One region of the Paenarthrobacter sp. 22069 genome, then DNA from elsewhere that is predicted to be linked to it. Evidence: riboswitches for the same ligand, from Rfam matches in the RefSeq annotation. Region 1 holds a riboswitch; each other region holds the start of a gene.
What was found. Region 1 has a riboswitch for cyclic di-AMP ahead of ACTJK0_RS09050 (LysM peptidoglycan-binding domain-containing protein). Riboswitches for the same ligand answer to the same signal wherever they lie in the genome.
Positions count from the first base shown of each region.

Region 2: another riboswitch for cyclic di-AMP. It lies ahead of ACTJK0_RS16345 (hypothetical protein); the one in region 1 lies ahead of ACTJK0_RS09050 (LysM peptidoglycan-binding domain-containing protein).
Region 3: another riboswitch for cyclic di-AMP. It lies ahead of ACTJK0_RS10585 (C40 family peptidase); the one in region 1 lies ahead of ACTJK0_RS09050 (LysM peptidoglycan-binding domain-containing protein).

Region 1 is NZ_JBQEQF010000009.1:27,399-33,648, forward strand. It holds gene ACTJK0_RS09050 (LysM peptidoglycan-binding domain-containing protein) at 1-745, opposite strand, end outside; cyclic di-AMP (ydaO/yuaA leader) riboswitch at 749-920, opposite strand; gene ACTJK0_RS09055 (lytic transglycosylase domain-containing protein) at 1,172-2,557, shown strand; gene ACTJK0_RS09060 (TraR/DksA C4-type zinc finger protein) at 2,579-2,938, shown strand; gene ACTJK0_RS09065 (DNA alkylation repair protein) at 2,935-3,489, shown strand; gene ACTJK0_RS09070 (DUF1810 domain-containing protein) at 3,486-3,947, shown strand; gene ACTJK0_RS09075 (glucose 1-dehydrogenase) at 3,983-4,876, opposite strand; gene ACTJK0_RS09080 (metallophosphoesterase family protein) at 5,026-5,532, opposite strand; gene ACTJK0_RS09085 (DUF1918 domain-containing protein) at 5,607-5,798, shown strand; gene ACTJK0_RS09090 (NUDIX domain-containing protein) at 5,841-6,250, shown strand, end outside.
Region 2 is NZ_JBQEQF010000020.1:60,114-66,363, reverse strand. It holds gene upp (uracil phosphoribosyltransferase) at 1-441, shown strand, start outside; gene ACTJK0_RS16350 (glyoxalase superfamily protein) at 487-876, shown strand; gene ACTJK0_RS16345 (hypothetical protein) at 950-1,660, opposite strand; cyclic di-AMP (ydaO/yuaA leader) riboswitch at 1,666-1,826, opposite strand; gene ACTJK0_RS16340 (ArnT family glycosyltransferase) at 1,966-4,092, opposite strand; gene ACTJK0_RS16335 (ArnT family glycosyltransferase) at 4,099-6,222, opposite strand; gene ACTJK0_RS16330 (glycosyltransferase) at 6,219-6,250, opposite strand, start outside.
Region 3 is NZ_JBQEQF010000011.1:24,872-31,121, reverse strand. It holds gene fdhD (formate dehydrogenase accessory sulfurtransferase FdhD) at 1-230, opposite strand, end outside; gene ACTJK0_RS10610 (molybdopterin molybdotransferase MoeA) at 281-1,801, opposite strand; gene ACTJK0_RS10605 (DUF6457 domain-containing protein) at 1,798-2,091, opposite strand; gene mobA (molybdenum cofactor guanylyltransferase) at 2,088-2,798, opposite strand; gene ACTJK0_RS10595 (HNH endonuclease) at 2,864-3,364, opposite strand; gene ACTJK0_RS10590 (NlpC/P60 family protein) at 3,634-4,401, opposite strand; gene ACTJK0_RS10585 (C40 family peptidase) at 4,563-5,246, opposite strand; cyclic di-AMP (ydaO/yuaA leader) riboswitch at 5,317-5,497, opposite strand; gene ACTJK0_RS10580 (M23 family metallopeptidase) at 5,626-6,250, opposite strand, start outside.

The DNA of each region.
Region 1 (6,250 bases):
GGCCGTCGCCGGCGTAAACGCCCACGTGGCCGGAGGTAATGATGAGGTCACCGGGGGCCGGAGCGCCTACCACCGTTCCGTACTGGAAGAACTGGGTGGGCGCGAGGTCGCCGACGGTCTTGCCAACGGAACGCAGCGCCTTCTCAACCATGGCAGTGCAGTCCTGGTTCACGCCGACCTGGCTGTAGGCGGATGCCAGGATGGCTGCGCCGGTTCCGGTGCCCGTGGTGGCCGAAGCGTAGGACATGTTCATGCCGGTGTTCGTCGGTGCCGTGGCTGCGGCAGTCTGGACGGGTGCCGGTGCCGGTGCCGGTGCCTGGGCAGGAGCAGGAGCAGCCGTGTAGCCTGCGCCGGGGATCTGGATCTGGTCGCCCGGGTAGATGATCGAGGACAGACCCAGGCCGTTGGCCGCAAGGAGGTCGTTCAGGCCGACGCCGTAGGCGGACGCAATGGCGCCGAGGGTGTCACCGGAAACAACGGTGTGCACGCTTCCCGTGGCAGCCGCGGGGGCTGCAGCGGGCGCGGAGTATGCCTGGACGCTGCTGTTATCAGTGGTGTCCGCTCCGGTCACACCGGCGTGGGCCGGGGCGCCAACGCCGAATGCAATGCCGGATGCCGCAGCAACGGCGAGCGCAGGGCGGCCCAGCGAGCGGGCCTGGGACTTGGCTGTGACGGCGAGGCCCTCGAGCACAATGGAGCGGGCCGGGGTCGCGCGGTGACGGGCAGTGGTGGAAATTTTTGACACGGTTGATCGCCTCTCCCATGCCTGCGGGGTGAGCTGTCGGGTTCGGGCTGGAGATACCCGGCCGGAAGCACCCCGTGACGTACGGAGACACTATCGACTTAACCCCAAGGCCACACACGTGGCCGTGGAAACTTGGTTCCCCCGTCCCTGCCAGCTGGAGCGGTTGTGTCCCATGATCAGCGGCAGGGCTCGGCATACTGATGGGAATGTCCCGACTGAGAGGGACACCAGAAGACCATAACCCGCGCTCCCGCTAATTGTCACATTTGGGTAACATACGAGGTGGTCCTCTCGGATTCCGCCACCGAATGGATCCGGACAGCCTTTTCCGGGCTGACCTTGGCTGACGTCCCGGAAAGGCCAGCGATAACAATCCCGAAACGGACCCCTGCCTGCAGGCCCCGGCGAAGGGTAGGCTTCGGGACTATGCCCCTGTTCGTGATCAATCCCCGGCGCCGGTTGACCGGGGTCCTGCTGGCCCTGGCGGTGGCATCCTTCCCGCTGCCGGCCACTGCGGATGATCCCGCCCCGCCCGCCGGCTACCCCTCCTGGGCTGACGTGCACGCGGCGCAGTCATCGGAAGCCGCGAAGGCAGCCGAAATCACCACCATTACAGGCCTCCTGGACGGACTGCAGCAGCAGACGGAAGCCGCCGGGGACGCCGCCGTCCGGTCGGCGGCCGAATACGCCGTCGCCCAGGCCGGACTCGACTCCGCGACGCTGAGGCTGGAAGCCCTGACCGCGCAGGCAGCGCGGGCCAACGATGAACTGGCCAGGCGCCGGAAAGACATTGGTGCCCTTGCCGCGCAGTCCTACAAGACCGGGGGCACCAACGCGGGTTTCTTCGTGGCACTGGACGCCCTCGGCACCAACAGCGTGCAGGGACTGAACCTGGTCAAGCTGGTCGGTGACAAGACTGCCGCGCTGGTGGAAAAAGCGGGGGCCGCCGGCAGGGTCGCCGCCGCCCTCACGGAACAGGAAAGGGCTGCCAGGAGCGAGCGGGAGCGGCTGTCGGCGGAGGCCAAAGCAAAACTGGATTCTGCCCGCTCAGCGCGTGACGCGCTCGGCCGGCAGGTCGCCCAGGAACAGCAGCACAGCGAGGAGCTGACGGCGCAGCTGGCTGCACTGAAGGGGACGACGGCGGCCCTTGAGGGGGAGTACCGGCAGGGCCAGGCGGCGTTGGCCGCCTACGGGCAGGCGCAGGAGGCCAGGCGTGCTGCAGCCGGGGAACAGGCCCGCAGGCAGGCGGCCGCCGCGGCCGCTGCTGCGCGGCTGCCCGCACCCGCCGAACCTGCGGCACCCTTCGGAACCCCGGCCCTTCCCAGCACTCCCATACAGCAAAATCCCGTACAGCAAAGTCCCGTTCAGCCAAATCCGGCGCCGCCGGATCCCGTGCAGGCCGCCGCTCCCGCCGACAATCCGGCCGCTCCTGCTCCTGGTACCCCGCCCGTGGCACCCGCCCCGCCCGCCGTCGTCGTGCCTTCCGTTCCCGGTGGGGCCGTGAATGACCCGGCCGGGGCGAAAAGCTACGCTTCCGGACGGCTCGCCGCCTTCGGCTGGGGCCAGGACCAGTTCCTTTGCCTCGCCCAGCTCTGGACCAGGGAATCGGGGTGGCTGACCACCGCCACAAACCCTTATTCAGGCGCCTACGGAATACCCCAGGCCCTGCCGCCGGGAAAGTATTCCAGCGCCGGCAGCGATTGGCTGACCAGCTACCGCACCCAGATCGAGTGGGGCCTCGGCTACATCCGCGACCGCTACGGCTCCCCGTGCGCCGCCTGGAACCACTCCGTGTCCCTGAACTGGTACTGACTGACGCGCTAGGCTTTCCCCATGCCAGATTTCGAACGGTTCCGTGCGCTGCTCGAAGATGAGCGGGCACGGCGCATGGCACTGCTGCCCGCGCTGCGGGCCGACATTGACGCGGCAAACTCGGCACGCCGCGACTCCAACGTCGACGATGAGCATGACCCCGAAGGCTCCACCATCGCCTTCGAACTATCGCAGGCCTCGGCGCTCCTGAAGCAAAGCTCCGCCGGACTGGACGAGGTGGAAGCTGCCCTGGCCCGGCTCGCCGGAGGTACCTACGGCATCTGTGCTGCGTGCGGGGAACCCATCGCCGAGGGCCGGCTCGAAGCGCGGCCCTGGACGCCGTTCTGCATCCTCCACGCCTCCACGGGGCGCGGACGATGACGGGCCCTGCGGAGACAGTGTCCGCCGCGGCGGAATTCATCGACCGGACCCTCCAGAACGAAGGTGCCTGGTACCGTGCGGACGAAGTGGCGCACCGGCTGGGCGGGCGCCTTGCCTCCTACGGTTCCTCCATCGGGGCAGTCCGTGGCACGGTCCGCGATGCCCTGCGGAAGTTCAAGGACCTTGACCATGACGACACCGTGATGCTGGCCTCCGCCCTGTGGGGCCAGCCGCGGCCGGGCGGCCGGCCCGTTTTCGAACGCCGCCTGGCCGCCGTGGTGCTGCTGCAGTCGCGCGTTCGGCTGCTCCGGCACTCGGACCTGACCCGGCTGGAGGGTCTCCTTCGGTCCGCGCAGGCGGCGGATCTGACAGCGCCGCTCCTCGCCGATGTGCTGGCGCCCATGCTGGCAGGGCTGGGGGAGCGGGAGCAGCAACGGGCATCCGTTGTCCTGGCGAGGTGGCGGGAAGACCCGGACCCGCAGTTGCAGGCTGCCGCTGCATCCCTTGAGGAAGACTTGTCCCTTTTGAATGCATCCAGGAGAACCCCATGAATGATCAGTTTGGCCTTGACCGCTTTGTCGCCGCCCAGAACAGCGGCGGAACCTATGAGCAGGCGCTGGGGGAGCTCCAGGTGGGCAGGAAGTCCGGGCACTGGATGTGGTTCATCTTCCCGCAGATTGCCGGGCTCGGGCAGAGTGAGACCTCACGCCGGTATGCCATTTCCTCGCTTGCCGAGGCCCGTGCTTACCTGGACCACGAGGTTCTCGGTCCGCGGCTGCTCGAATGTGCCATGGTCCTGGCGAACCATGCCGACCAGTCTGCACAGGACGTCTTCGGCGGCATCGACGCCAAAAAGCTCCGCTCGTCCATGACACTGTTTCTCCGGGCTGCACCCGGAGAAACAGTGTTCAAAACGGTACTGGCCCAATTCTTCGGCGGCGAGCCCGACCCCGCTACGGACCGGCTCCTGGCAGACCAGGATGCGTCCGGCCAGGACGCCGACCGCTGAGGGCGTTCGCCGCCGGCGGTTCCCGGGAGCGGAAGCTATGGGGTGGGGCTGCCGCCATTGACGTTCAGTGTTTCGCCCACCACGTAGCTGGACTCGGGTGAGGCCAGGAAGACATAGGCGGGGGCGAGCTCGGCGGGTTGGCCCGCCCGGCCCAGGGGAGTGGACTGGCCGAACTCGGGCAGCTGCTCCTTGGGCTGGCCGCTGCTGACCTGCAGGGGCGTCCAGATAGGGCCGGGAGCCACGGCGTTCACCCGGATGCCTTTGGGGGCCAGCTGCTGGGCCAGGCCCTTGGTGAAGTTGTTGATGCTGGCCTTGGTGGTGGCGTAGTCCACCAGGGTCGGGGAGGGGTTGTAGGCCTGGATGGATGTGGTGTTGATGATGGTGGAGCCCGCCGGCATGTGCGGCACGGCGGCCTTCGTCACCCAGAACATGGCGTAGACGTTGGTCTTCAGGGTGTGGTCGAACTGCTCGTCCGTGATGTCCTGCAGGTCTTCCTGGGCCACCTGCTTTCCGGCATTGTTGACCAGGATGTCCACGCCGCCCAGGACGGCCACCGCGGTGTCCACCAGGTCCCGGCAGGCTGCGGAGTCCTTAAGGTCGCCCGGGACCTTGACGGCCTTCCGGCCGGCCGCTTCGATGATGCCCGCGATACGTGAGGCGTCCTCCTCTTCCTGGGGCAGGTAGGAAAGCACGACGTCGGCACCCTCCCGTGCGAAGGCGATGGCCGTTGCCGCACCAATCCCCGAGTCGGCGCCGGTCACGATGGCCCGGCGGCCGTCCAGCCGCCCCGTGCCCCGGTACGTCTCCTCGCCGAGGTCGGCCTTGGGCTCAAGTTCGGCATCCAGGCCGGGCTCAGGCTGGTGTTGTTTGGGTGGGGAGATCTTTTCGTACGCAGTGACGGGGTTGCGGAAAGTGTACTGGTCAGTCATGGCGGTCCTCCTGTTCGTGCGGAGTCCTGGCCGGTTCACTGCCCGGACTCCGGGAAACTGCGGCTGCCCACCGGCAACAGCAAAAGCTAAGCATGCTTACGTTTCCCAGCCTAGGCATAGATTCCCCGCCCTGCCAAGCCCGGGCGGAGTCAGCTGCGGCCGACCTCCACCAAGGTGACCCGGAACAGCTGCCCGGCGTCGAGCACCGCCTCCATGTACGTGCAGGCCGGCTGGCGGCGGCGGTCCGTGGGCGACCCCGGATTCAGCAGCCTCAGTCCCCGGGGTGAGGTGGTGTCCCAGGGGATGTGGCTGTGGCCGAACACCAGCACATCCGCGGACGGGTACAGCGCCTCGCACCGCAGTTCCCGGCCCTTCGCCTGGCCTGTCTCGTGGACCATTGCAAAGCGGACGCCCCCGAGCGTTGCGGTGGCCGTTTCCGGCAGCCGCCGCCGCAGTTCCGGACTGTCATTGTTGCCGTAAACACCCAACAGCCGCCTGCTCCGGCGTTCGAATTCGTCCAGCAGGGCCGCCTCCACCCAGTCCCCGGCGTGGAACACCACGTCAGCCTTTTCGACGGCGGCCCACACCTGCGCAGGCAGGGTTTTGGCGCGCTTGGGCACGTGCGTATCGGCGATGAGGACCAGGTTCAACGGCATACCGGAATCCTGCCACGGCGCCCCTGTTCCATGCCCGCCCGGAGTCGTAATCTGGGGGCTTGGAGGTGATTGCCATGGAGGCAGCCCAAGGAGACCGCATCGTGGTCCATGGGAGGAACGTGGGGTCTTCGGACCGGCATGGAGTGATCCTGGAAGTCCGTGGCGAGGGCGGACACCCGCCCTACGTTGTCCGCTTCGACGACGGACACGAGACAGTCATGTACCCCGGCGGCGATTTCACCGTCGACCACGGACACGACACCTGACGCAGGACGGCATCCTGCCGCCCGACCTGTCAGACTGGATTAATGGATCACCCACTGTCCTCCAGCATGTCCTCCACGCCACCGCCGCGCACCGGTCCCCGGGACCCCGGCGACGCCTGGGTGGAAGGCGACCGCGGCCGGTACTGGGGCAGGTTCGGCGCGGCCGGAGTCCTGGCCTACGACCCCACCAAGGGGGTGCTCCTGCAGCACCGTGCCGTCTGGAGCCACAACGGCGGCACGTGGGGCCTGCCCGGCGGTGCACTCCACGAGGGCGAGGAAGCGGTTGAGGGCGCCCTCCGGGAGGCCTACGAGGAAGCCGCCGTCCCGCCAGAGAGCGTGGAAGTGCTGTTCACGTCGGTGCTGGACCATGGCTACTGGTCCTACACCACGGTGGTGGTGCGGGTGCAGGAATCCTTCGAGCCCGTCATCAGCGATCCTGAAAGCATCGCGCT
Region 2 (6,250 bases), on a different contig from region 1:
TTCACCAAACCCACCCCGCTGGTTGTCCCCATCCTCCGCGCCGGGCTGGGGATGCTGGAGGGCATGACCAAGCTGGTCCCCACCGCTGAAGTGGGCTTCCTGGGCATGGCGCGGGACGAGGAAACGCTGGACATCATCACCTACGCGGAGCGCCTCCCTGAGGACCTGACCGGCCGCCAGGTCTTCGTCCTGGACCCCATGCTGGCAACGGGCGGCACCCTGCGCGAGGCCATCAAGTTCCTCTTCAAGCGCGGCGCGTCCGACGTCACCTGCATCTGCCTGCTCGCCGCGCCGGAAGGCCTTGCCAGGCTGGAGGAGGAGCTGTCCGGGGCCAATGTGCACATTGTCCTGGCCTCCATCGACGAGAAACTCAACGAAAAGTCCTATATCGTTCCTGGCCTTGGCGACGCCGGCGACCGCCTCTACGGCATCGCAGGGTAGTTATTCACCCTTTTTCAAACGGTTTCCTGCCGCTAGCCTGAGCGGATGGACTGGAAACTCGAGCTCGTGTTTGTCCCCGTATCCGACGTCGACCGGGCCAAGGACTTCTACGTCAACAAGGTTGGCTTCAACGCCGACTATGACGAGCGGCCCTCGGACTCCATCCGCTTCGTGCAGTTGACGCCGCCAGGCTCCGCCTGCTCCATCTGCATCGGCGAAGGACTCATGGACGCCCCGCCAGGCTCCGGATCCAACCTCCAGATGGTGGTCAATGACATCAAGGCCGCCCACGATTTTTTGAAGAACAACGGCGTGGACGTCAGCGACATCGACGTGCAGGACTGGGGCCACTTCGTCCATTTCGCCGATCCAGACGGAAACAGGTGGTCAGTGCAGTACATTCCGTGGCGGAATGAGGGGCAGGCCAACCCTTAAAGCAAGCCGCGGACCGCATCATGTGAGGCGGCCCGCGGCTTGCGCTGCAGTTCCCCGTTGCGGGGTGACCTGCTTAGTACCAGTTGTGTGCCAAGTGGAAGTCCAGGGCACCGCAGGGCGACTGGTAGCTCTTCTTGATGTAGTCCAGGCCCCAGTTGATCTGCGTGCGGTAGTTGGTGAGGTAGTCCGCACCGGCGCTCGCCATCTTCTCCGCGGGCAGGGACTGGACGATCCCGTAGGCCCCGCTGCTGGCGTTGGTGGCGGTGGTGGTCCAGTCTGATTCCTTGGTCCAGAGCGTCTGCAGGCATTGCATCTGATCCGGGCCCCAGCCGAAGGAGGCCAGCTGGCCGGCGGCGTACGCCTGGGCGCCGGCGGGGTCGTTAATTGCGACGGCGGGAGCCGGCTCCGGTGCCGGGGCGGGCTCGGGTGCCGGGGCGGGTGCGGGAGCCGCGGGCGCCGGTGCGGGCGCTGCCGGGGCCGGTTCTGCTGCCTGCGGCGCGACCGTAATGGCTGCCGGGGCGGGGGTGGCTGCCGGGTTGGAACGGATCTCGCTCTTCTCAATGCTCATTTGGGAGTCGGCCGCTGCCGTGGAAGTGTTGGACTCGGTCGATGACACTGGAGTCATGCTGCTGGTGGCCTGACCTGCCGCGCCTACCCCCACCAGCACGGCGCACGATGCTGCGAGAATTCCCGCGCGCTGGCCCAGGGTGGTTTTCTTGGCCTGCTTGGCGGCCCGGTGTTTAGCCTTGGCCTGCAGGCGTGCTTCTGCCGTGTTTTTGGACATGATTGATCGCCTCTCACACCTGCGGAGTTAGCTGTCGGGTTCGGATGAGGGCATCCGGCCGTACGGAAAGAACACGTACTGGCTTAACCCCAAGGGCATGCATTGCCCGGGACGGTGGGTCCCCCGCCTCTGCCGTAGCTCAATCGGAATCCGGGGAAGCGGCAGAGCTTGGCGTCAACCCGGGATATGCGGCCCGAACGGGGACCGCACCCAATCGACGGTACAGGAATGAAACGCGAAAGTCACATTTAGGTAACGGAAGTCACGGCCGCAGCGCGTCGAATTGCTCCAGGTTTCAGTTCGGATCAGGCGGCGAGTTGGTAGACCGTGGTCCCGCCGATGCTTTGCGCGGCGAAGTTTTCGGCTACCCACTGTGCAATCCGGGTGGCAGCGTCTGAGCCGGTGCTGGACCGCATGGTTGCGCCGGCAATGAAGTAGTGGATCTTCCCCTTCGACACCAGCTCCTGGAACTGCTCAAGGGTGGGGGAGGGATCGGTGCCGTTGAAGCCGCCGATCGCCATCACGGGGAGTTCCGTTGCCAGTTGGTAACCGGCCGCATTATTGGAACCCACCACCGCCGCGGCCCAGGTGTACCCCGCTGCACCGTTCTTCAGCGCTGCCACCAGGTCTGCCGACGGGGTGGGGGCGCCGAGAAGACCACCCATAGCGCCACCTCCACCGCCGCCACGTCCGGCGGCCCCGCCAGCTCCGCCCTGGCCCTGGCCTTGTCCGGCCTGACCGCCGAACTGCCGGGCACTGCCGCCCGTGCCGGGCCCACCGGCCCTGTTGCCGGCGAACCCGCCCGGGCCGCCGAATGCTGTCGCCGGACCGGCGCTGACAATGGCCCCGCTGTGGGCCGTCGCCGCAGTGGAGATGGAGAACGCCAGCGGTCCGGCGAGCGATGCCGCAATGGCGAGCGCCGCCGTCGTCCGCTGCACTGCTGCCGTCCACCGGGCCGCCGTCGTCCACGGGGCCGCCGTCGTCCACTGCGTGGAGCGCAGGCGAAGAAGCCTGCCCAGTCCAACCCCGGCCGCGGCCGCCAAGCCCGCTGCCAGGACCAGCCCGCGTAGCCAGGGACCGTAGGCGGTGGTTGTGCCCAGCAGCTGGAACGCCATGACTGCCGCCGCTGCTGTGGCTGAAGACAGGGCAATGGCCGCGGCCGGCTGGTGCCGGTGCTGCCACAGGAGAACTCCGCCCAACCCTGCAAGCCCGGCTATGCCGGGTGCCAGTGCCACCGCGTAGTAGGGGTGGATGATGCCGGACATGAAGCTGAACACCAGGCCGGTCACCAGTACCCACGAGCCCCAGATGATGACGCTGGCGCGCACCATGTCGGTCCGCGGGGCCCGCCGGCCCACCCAGAGAAGGCCAGCGGCTAGGATCAGGGCGGACGGCAGGAGCCATGCGATCTGGCCGCCGAACTCGCTGCTGAACATCCGCAGCAGCCCCGGAACGCCCCAGCCATTGCCGCCGCCCACGCTGCCTGTTTCGTCGCCGGTCAGCCGGCCCAGGCCGTTGTAGCCCAGCGTCAGCTCCAGGATGGAGTTGTTTTGTGAGCCGCCGATGTAGGGGCGCACGCTGGCCGGTGTCAGCTCCACCGCCAGGAGCCACCATCCGGCGGAAGCCGCCATCGCGGCACTGGTGCCAGCGAGCCAGAGCAGGCGCCGCCCCATCCTGCCCCGGGCCGCTACCAGGAACGCCAGGGCAAAGCCGGGAACCACCAGCAGCACCTGCAACTGCTTGGCCAGGAACCCGAAGCCAAGAAATACCCCCGCCAGCACAAGCCACCCCAGCCGTTCATCCTGGATGGCACGGAGGACCGCGTAGGCGGCCGCCGTCATGAGCAGCACCAGCAGGGCGTCCGGGTTGTTGAACCGGAACATCAGCGTGGCCACGGGGGTGAGGGCAAGGACCGCGGCGGCCAGCAGCCCGGCCCGATGCGCGAGCTTTGCGTCACCGGTGGCCGGTACTGCCGCCCGCCGGACGGCGAGGTAGAGCAGCCAGACCGCGCCGACCCCCATCAGCGCTTCGGGCACAAGGATGCTCCAGGAATTCAGCCCGAAGAGCCGGACGGACAACCCCGTGATCCACAGCGACGCCGGCGGCTTGTCCACCGTGATGGAGTTTGCGGCATCGGAGGAACCGAAGAACCAGGCTGTCCAGTCCTGCGATCCGGCCTGGGCTGCCGCCGAGTAGAACGCATTGGCCCAGCCGGACGCCCCCAGGTTCCAGAGGTACAGCACGGCCGTGCCCGCCAGGACTGCTGCCAGTTCCAGCCGCTGCGCGAGGGCAGGTCGGGGCCGCCGGACGCCAGAGCCGTCCTTTCCGCTCCCCCTGGCGGTACGGGTTGTTTCGGCTGCCTGTCCCGGACGGGACGGCACAAGGCTGGTGGCGGTGCGTCGATATGTGGTGCTGGTGAAGCGGCCGGCCATGGCGTCCTACTTGGTGAGTTGGTACACGGTGGAGTTGCCCACCGTCTGGGCCTGGAAGTTGGCCTGGACCCAGGCAACCACCTCCGAGTTGCCGCCCCGGCCGCCCCGGCCGCCCATGCCGCCGCCCATCCCTCCGCCGCCTTCGATGAAGTAACTGATCTCGCCCTTGGCGACCATGTCCTGGAACTCGGCGAGCGTGGGGTAGGGGTCACCGCCATTCCAGCCGCCCAGCGCGATGACGCTGGTGTTCGAGGCAAGTTCCAGGCCGGCTGCCTGACTGGCGCCCGAGACGATGGCGGACCATTTCGTGGTGGTGGAGGAGAGCAGCGTGGTCACGGCGGCGTCGGCGGTACCTTCACCGGGACCGCCTGCTCCGCCGGCACCGGGACCACCAGCACCGCCGGGAAGGCCATTGGCAGGGACGAAGCCTTCTGCACCGGCAGCAGCGTCCGCGGCGGCGTCCCTGCCGTCTGTGCGGTCACCGCGGAGTCCTGCGGCCCGGCTGCCGAAGCCGCCGGCTGACAACCCCGCCGGCCCCGACGTCGGAATGGAACCCGAATGTGCCGTGGCGGCCGTGGCGAGGGTCCACGCGGCGGTTCCCAGTCCACCGGCCAGGAGGGATACGACGACGACGGCGGCCGCGCCTGCGCGCCGGAAGCGTCCGGAGGTTCCTACTGCGTCCAGGCGGAACAGGACTGCGGCAGCGGCAACGACGCCGAGGACGATGATCGCTATGCGCAGCCAAGGGAGCCACGCGGCGTCCCGGCCCAGGAGTACGGCGGACCAGATGGAGGTGCCGAGGATGGCCGCTGCGAGGACGGTCCGGGCCGGCCAGTACGCGCGGCCGCGCCAGAGTTCGACGGCGCCGATGCCCACCAGTGCCGCGATGGCCGGTGCCAGTGCCACCGAGTAATAGGGGTGGACGATGCCGCTCATGAAGCTGAAGACCCCGGCCGTGACCAGGAGCCAGCCGCCCCACAGGATCAGTGCCGCCCGGCTCGTTGAGGTGCGGACTTCGCGGCGGGTGAACCAGAGGCCTGCCAGCAGCAGGACCAGGGCCGCGGGCAGCAACCACGACACTTCGCCGCCAAAGCTGGTCCCGAACATCCGCAGCAGGCCCGCCGCGCCGCCGAATCCGCTGTTGCCGCCGCCGAAGCCGGGTGCGCCGCTGAAACCGCCTGCGGGTGCGCCGCCCGCGCCTGCCGCCCCGCCGCCGGGCACGCCCTCACCCGAGCCCGTGATGCGCGCCAGTCCGTTGTAGCCGAACGTCAGTTCCAGGAAGCTGTTGGTGGTGGACCCGGCCATGTACGGCCGTTCCGACGCCGGGGTCAACTGGAAGAGGGCGATGTAGCTGCCGGCTACAACGATGATGCCGCCCAGTGCGCCCAGCAGGTGCAGCAGCCGGCGCCCCAGCGTGGTGGGGGCCGCCCAAAGGTAGGCAAGCCCCAGCGCCGGTACCACCAGGAACCCCTGCAGCATTTTGGTGAGGAATGCAAGGCCGATCACGGCGCCGGCCGCCACGAGCCACTTCCAGCCCGCGCGTTCGATGGCCCGGGTGGTGAAGTACGCCGCCAGCACCAGGCAGAGGGAGAGCATCGCGTCAGGGTTGTTGAACTTGAACATCAGGGCAGCCACCGGCGTCAGCGCCAGGGCGCTCCCGGCCAGGAGGCCCGCCGCAGGTCCGGTGACCCGCTTGACCGCCAGGTACAGGAAGCCGACGGCGGCCACGCCCATGAGCGCTTCGGGCACCAGCATGCTCAGGGATGAGAAGCCGAAGATCCGGCCTGCCAGCGCCGGGATAAACAGCGCTGCGGGTGGTTTGTCAACGGTGATGGCGTTGCCGGCGTCGAGCGAGCCGAAGAGGAAGGCGGTCCAGTCCTTGGTGCCCGCCTGGATGGCGGCGGCGTAAAACGAGTTGCCGTAGCCCGTGGCTGCCAGGTTCCAGAGGTAGAGGACCGCCGTGGCCAGCAGGAGCCCCGCGGCTGACGGCCGGACCCAGCGCGGTTGGTTTCCGAACGCGTAGCGCTTCCAGCGGGGCGCGGTCCCGTCGGCTGCTGGCTGCAGGTCCGGGTCGGCAGAAGGTGCTGGCGTGTCGGCAGCGTGGCCGGCGGGAGAAATGGTGGAGGTCATGATGCTGCCGTTTCTGTGGAGGAGGTGG
Region 3 (6,250 bases), on a different contig from region 1:
TGCTCGGGAGCCCAGATGACGCCCTCGGACACCAGGAAGCCGGCCACCAGGTCGAAGTCGTCCCCGGGCGTCCGCATGGTGACCGAATAGGAAAGCCTGCCCAGCCGGATTTCCAGCGGTTCCTCTACGGCGAGGACGTCTTCGCGGTGGCGGACCGGGTGCTCCAGGGCACCGGGCGAACCGTCCAGGACATACTTGTGCACCTTGCGGCGCTGCGTTACGCGTCCCATGTTCCACCCTGCCTGTTCATAACTCCATCATGGCACCACGGGGCCCCGCCTCAGCCCAGAAGCGCACTCCAGTCCACCGGGCCGCTGGATGCCGGCTTAGCTTTGGGCTGGCCGGGGCGCGGGTTGCTTCGCGGTTTCGCCTTGGGCGCCCCTTCCCGCGGCTGCGGTATCGGTGGTCCCCACGGCAGGGCGAAAGCCGGGACCGGCTCGCCCAGCTGCACTCCATGCGGGGGCACCACCAGCACGCCATCGGCGGCGGCCAGTCCGCGCATCATTCCCGGGCCCGTATGCTGCGCCGGGGACGCCATGCCGTAGAGCAACCGGAAGGGCATGAGCCGGGTCCGGCCGGGGTCGGGTTCGATCATTGTTCCGCACGGCACCTCATGCACCGGCGGCATGGCCCCATGCCCCAGGGCGGCAAGCAAGGGAGCACCCACGGTGGAGAGCGCCATCATGGCCGCCAGCGGGTTGCCGGGAAGCCCCAGGACAAACCGGCCATCCGGAAGTTCGGCCAGGACTGCGGGATGGCCCGGGCGCATGGCCACGCCGTCGATGATGAGCCGGCCGCCCAGTTCGGCTACCGCACGCCGGAGGTGGTCTGTTCCCGAGCGCCCGGTGCCGCCAGTGGTAATGACGACGTCGGCCGGCAGGTCGGGTGCGTCCGGCTCGTCGGGGAGAACGTCTTCCAGTGCCGCGAGCCACTCGGCGTAGGAGTCGCCAATTCTCTGCTGACCGCCGGGGATTCCACCCAGCATGGCGACGACGTCCGGCAACTGCGGTCCGAACGTGTCCCGCACCTGGCCCGGCGCGGGCCTGCCCTGTTCCACCACCTCGGACCCCGTCAGCACCAGCCGCACCACGGGTTTGCCCTGGACCTGCACTTCGTCGTGGCCGGCCAGTGCCGCCAGTGCCAGATGTGCCGGGTTGAGCTCCACCCCTGCCTGTACCAGGATGTCCCCTTCCAGGGCCTCCTCCCCCGCCTTCCTGATGTGCTCGCCCGCGCGGGGTTCCCCGGGACGGGCTTTGCCTCCGGTCATCAGGACAGCGAGCCCCTCATCGTCCCGGCCAAGGACGGCACTTTCCGTGCGCAGGACGGCCTTGCCGCCGGGAGGAATTAGTCCACCGGTGGCAATGGGACTGGCCTGGTGCGGTGCCAGCCGGACACCCGGCTCCACCGGGATCCACGGGCCGCTTCCATTGACCACCCAACCATCCATGGCCGAGGATGCATAGTGCGGCATGTCCTGAAGAGCCAGGATGTCCCGGTCAAGTTTCCGGCCCAACGCCAGCCGGAGCGCCACTGGCCCGGACGGGATGGGAGCTGCGGCGTCATACGCCACCTGACGAGCCTCTGACCAGGTATGGGCTCCATGGTGATGCCCTGCATCGCCCTGGCCGCCGGCAGAATGGCCAGGTTCGTCCACGTCAGAATCGGATTGTTCGGCTGCGGATGTGCCGGTCGTGCCCACCACGTCAGTGTGTCCGGCGTTGTCCTGCGGCGTTCGGGCCGTCAGCACCTCTCCTTCGCTGCCCGGCGGTGCGTGGGGATCACTGCGGGGTTCCGCTGTCATTCGCCGGGAGCCCCGGCGGCTTCAGTGCCGTAGTTCTGTGCCAGGGACCGGGCGACGGCCAGTGCCGCGTCCATGGATGCAGGATCGATCTCCCTGCCCGGGGCGGCGGCCAGACCCGCGGCGAAGCCTGCAATGAACGTGGTGAGCGGCGCGGCCGGCCGGACCACGGAGTGGGCGGCAACGCCGGCAAGGGAGAGCACCGCGTTGACGTCGATCTGGACATTCTCCAGCTTGTACGCCTGGAGCAGGGCCCGGCACCACTCTTCAAGCGTTTCGTCCTGGCTTTTCACGAATTGCCTCCCACGTTAGTGTCGCCCGTCCGCCGGTCCTGGCTTCCGCGCTGGTTTCCGGCGGCCATCCCCAGCGCGGCAGCGTCATCCCAGGTATCCACATCGGAGGTGGAGCCGGCGGGGACTGTGACAAGCTGCACGTCCAGATTAGCAAGGAGCGCCCGGACAGAGCCGTTGACCAGTGCGTTCCGGGCGGCGAGTTCCCGGCAGGCATGTGTTAACTCGGCTGTGCTGTAAAAAGCAGCCAGGGGCTGCGGCCTGCCGTCTTCGGCGGATGCCATGACGCTGCGCTCCCCGACGACTGCCCCAGGGGTGTCGGCCAGGGCGCGCTGGAGAGCAGCCACTGCCTCCGACGCCAGCGGCATGTCACAGGCCAGGACCAATGTGAGGGGCGAACCACCACCATTTTTCGCCAAGGTATCAAGGCCGGCAGCGATGGCAGCGGCGGGACCCGAGAACGGCGGCTCTTCCCGGCAGGAGAGCACCGCGGCCGGCTGCATAACCCCCGGCAACTCCGCTGGGGCTTCGCCAGGCGCGCCAGGGTCCCCAACAACGACAGTGAGCCGCGCCCCGGACGCAGCGGCAAGCGCCCGCTCCAGGAGGGTCTGGCCGCTGAAGACGAGGGTTTGCTTGGGCACCCCTCCCAGCCGTGAGGACCGGCCGCCGGCCAGGATCAGGGCATCAAACGCCAACGTGTTCGCTTGCATGACCCCAGCCTAGCGACCGGCACGGCCGGAAGCGCCACAGCCGGCGGCGGCACAGGCCGGGCTGGTCAGGCAGCGCGTTCCGGAAGAAGGAAGGGATCCCAGGCAGGCGTGGGCTTCTCGAGTTCCTTGATCTGCCAGATGGTTCCGTGCGGCGGCTCCGGCACAAAACGCAGGGTCCAACCCATTTCCCCGGGAGTATGGTCGCCTTTGACGTTGTTGCACCGCAGGCAGGCGGCCACCAGGTTTTCCCACGAATCGGCGCCGCCCCGCGATTTGGGGTGCACGTGGTCGATGGTGTGTGCCGCCTTGCCGCAATATGCACATTTATGCCCATCGCGCCGTAGCACTCCGCGGCGGCTGACCGCGGTGGAGTGGTTGTACCGGGGCCTGATGTAGCGGTTCAGGAGAATCACGGACGGGCGGCCCAGCACGTCAGTGGGGCCCACCACGGGGTCGTCACCCTCGGCCACCACGCTCGCCTTGCCCGCGAGCACAAGCACCAGCGCCCGGCGGAAAGTCACAACCGCCAGCGGTTCATATCCAGCATTCAGAACGAGAGTGCGCATGCACTTACCTCTTCACGGCCGCACCCGTCAGGGGCACGAGGGCCGGCTGCCCTCGGCATGTCCGGGCTATGGATCGACATCACAAGAGTAAACAAAGAAGTGCAGAATCAGGTAATCGCCGCCGCGGAGCCCAGTCCCTGCCGGAGACGGGGAAAAGGCAAGGGCCCCGCCCGAAACTCCCTTAAAGCGCAAGGGACCCCCGCCTGGTGGCGGGGGTCCCTTTGCAGCAATTCGCGGGCGGCACTGGATCAGGCCGGCACGAAAAATGCCTACCTGACGCGGATGGCCACCGGTCCGGAGCCGACATTGGCGCTGAAGACCACGGTGTCATTGCCGTTGAAGCCGCCGTGAACGGCCATGCCGTTTCCGGCGTAAACAGCGATGTGGGCCATGCCGCCGCCGCCATCAGCGTAGTACAGCAGGTCACCGGGCTGGGCCTGGGACATGGGCACGGTTTCACCCAGTGACAGGTAGCCGGCAGGCCAGTCATGGAAGTGGATGCCGACAGCGGCCAGGGCGTTCGTCACCAGCATGGTGCAGTCCTGGTGCACGCCCAGCTGGGCGTAAGCGGCGGAAAGGATCGCAGCACCCTTACCGCTGGCTGATGCCTGCGCGGCGGGGGCAGCGGGAGCGGCGACGGTGGCAACCTTGGCCGTGACCTTGGGAACAGCAACGGGCTGGGCCACGGGAGCAGCTTCCTGGACCTCGACCTGGGGCTCAGGCTCGGCCACGGGAGCCGGCGTAGTGGTCACGGCGGGCTTTTCGTAGCTGATGGCAATGGTGGACGCTGCGGAGATCGGAGCGTCGATGGCGGATTCAACTTCCAGCGCGGACGCCGGAGCGGAGTCCCGCTTGACGTTGGCGTCGGCAGCGTTGGCGGCGATGCCGCTGGTCAGGACCAGGCCGGAGGCAGCCGCGATAACTGCCGCCTGGCGGCCCATGCCGCCGGCGTTGTCGCTGACCGCCTTGGCAATGACAGCGATCGAGTTGGTTTTGGTGACCTCGGCACGGTGGCGCGCGGTAGCACGTGTCGTCATCAGTTCTCTCTTTCGTATTTCCCCTGGACCGCTTGTAGGCAGGCAGGGAAGGTTGGACGCGCCGGCATCTTGGGGGTACGCCGGCGCATCCCGAACGGGGATGTGATCTAGCGAAAAAGCTTTGGGCAAAGAAATAGCCCTTGGAGCGTGAAGCCCAAGAACTAGTTGCCGTAGTGGTAGTACGAGGATGAACCGGTAGCTGCCGGGGAGTGGAGCAGCGTGCCCTGCGACGGGTTCAGCGCGCTGATCATCATGCCGTTGCCGACGTAGATGCCAACGTGTGCGCCACCGTTCTGGACGACCAGGTCACCCGGCTGCGGGGTGGAGGTGGGAGTCATGATGCTCCACGCGTTGGTGCGGGGGATGCTGATGCCGGCCTGCGCGTAAACCCACTGGACGAATCCGGAGCAGTCCCAGCCCGTAACGGGGCTGGTGCCGCCCCAGACATAGGAGTGGCCGATGCCGGTGTAGGCAATGGCTGCAATCCCGGAAGTGGCCGCAGAAGACACGGCGGAGACAGTCTCAGCCGTCTTGGCAGCGGTCGACCCACCCTGGGTTGCCGCGGCGGGGTTGGCCGAATCGGTGGACTGGGTGCGGACCGCTTCCACCTTGGGTGCAGCGGTGGTCTTGACGACGGGACGCTCGAAGGAGACCGTCGCCGTGGGGGCAGCGGTGACAGCCAGGGCGGTCTGGGCGGAGCCGGACTCAGTGGATGCAGAAACACCAGCAGTGGTGTCAGCAGCCGTCGCGGGCAGGCCCATGCTCAGGATGAGGCCCGATGCAGCTGCCACAACGGCAGCCTGGCGGCCCACGGTCCCGGCATTGGCACTTACAGCCTTGGACATGGCATCCAGGGGGTTGGTGCGAACCGTTTGCGCACGGTGGCGCGCAGAATGATGGCGTGAAGACACGAAGGTAGCCTCTCCCAATGCCTGCGAGGTGAGCTGTCGGATTCGGATGGGAGTCACCCGGCCACAGTGCTTTCCTAAAAAAGCTCGTGACTTAACCCCAAGGCCTCCTGGAATGAAGGCCAAAATTGGTTCCCCCGCCCCTGCCAGACGATGAAATGCGAACGGACCTTGAGCGGTGGCAGAGTTAGGCAATCCACTCAAGAGCGTCAACTTCGGAAAAGTTGACGCGAGTTAGACGGTACAGCAGTTTTGCTTCAATGTCACATTCAGGTCACGACGGGTTACGAGGATCTGAGAGTGCGCAGTCATTTGGTTACAGCCAGCCCATCGGATCGACCACTTCGCCGTTGACCTGCACCTCGAAGTGCAGGTGGCAGCCCGTGGAGGCGCCGGTGGTGCCGCTGAGTGCCACAACGTCCCCGCGGGAGACTGTCTGGCCAACCTTGACGTTGAAGGATGAGAGGTGGTTGTAAGTAGTCTCCAGGCCATTTCCATGGTCGATGACCACCCGGTTCCCGCCACCGAACTGGTGCCAGCCGGCGAAGGTAACGGTTCCCGTGGCCGCCGCCAGGACAGACGTGCCGCACTGCGCGACGAAGTCCTGCCCCCGGTGGAAGTCACCCGTACCACCGGTGATCGGGCTTACCCGGTAGCCGAAAGGGGAAGCGGTGGTGAGGGTGGCCAACGGCGCTGCCAGGGTGCCGGCAGAAGCCGCGCGGGTCACCGATCCGGCCGACTGGGCACTGAGGAGCTGTTTCAGCTTGCCGTCGGGGTCCGCCTTGGTGACCACGGCGGAACGGCTAAAGTCGATCTGCGCGCCAATATCCGCAGAAATCTGCGGCTGCGGGCTGACCGCGGAGGCGGCCATGGGCGTATTCCCACCGGCGTCAGTTGCCATCACAGGGCCGGTTGCAGGCACGGTCACCGTCAGCACCAGG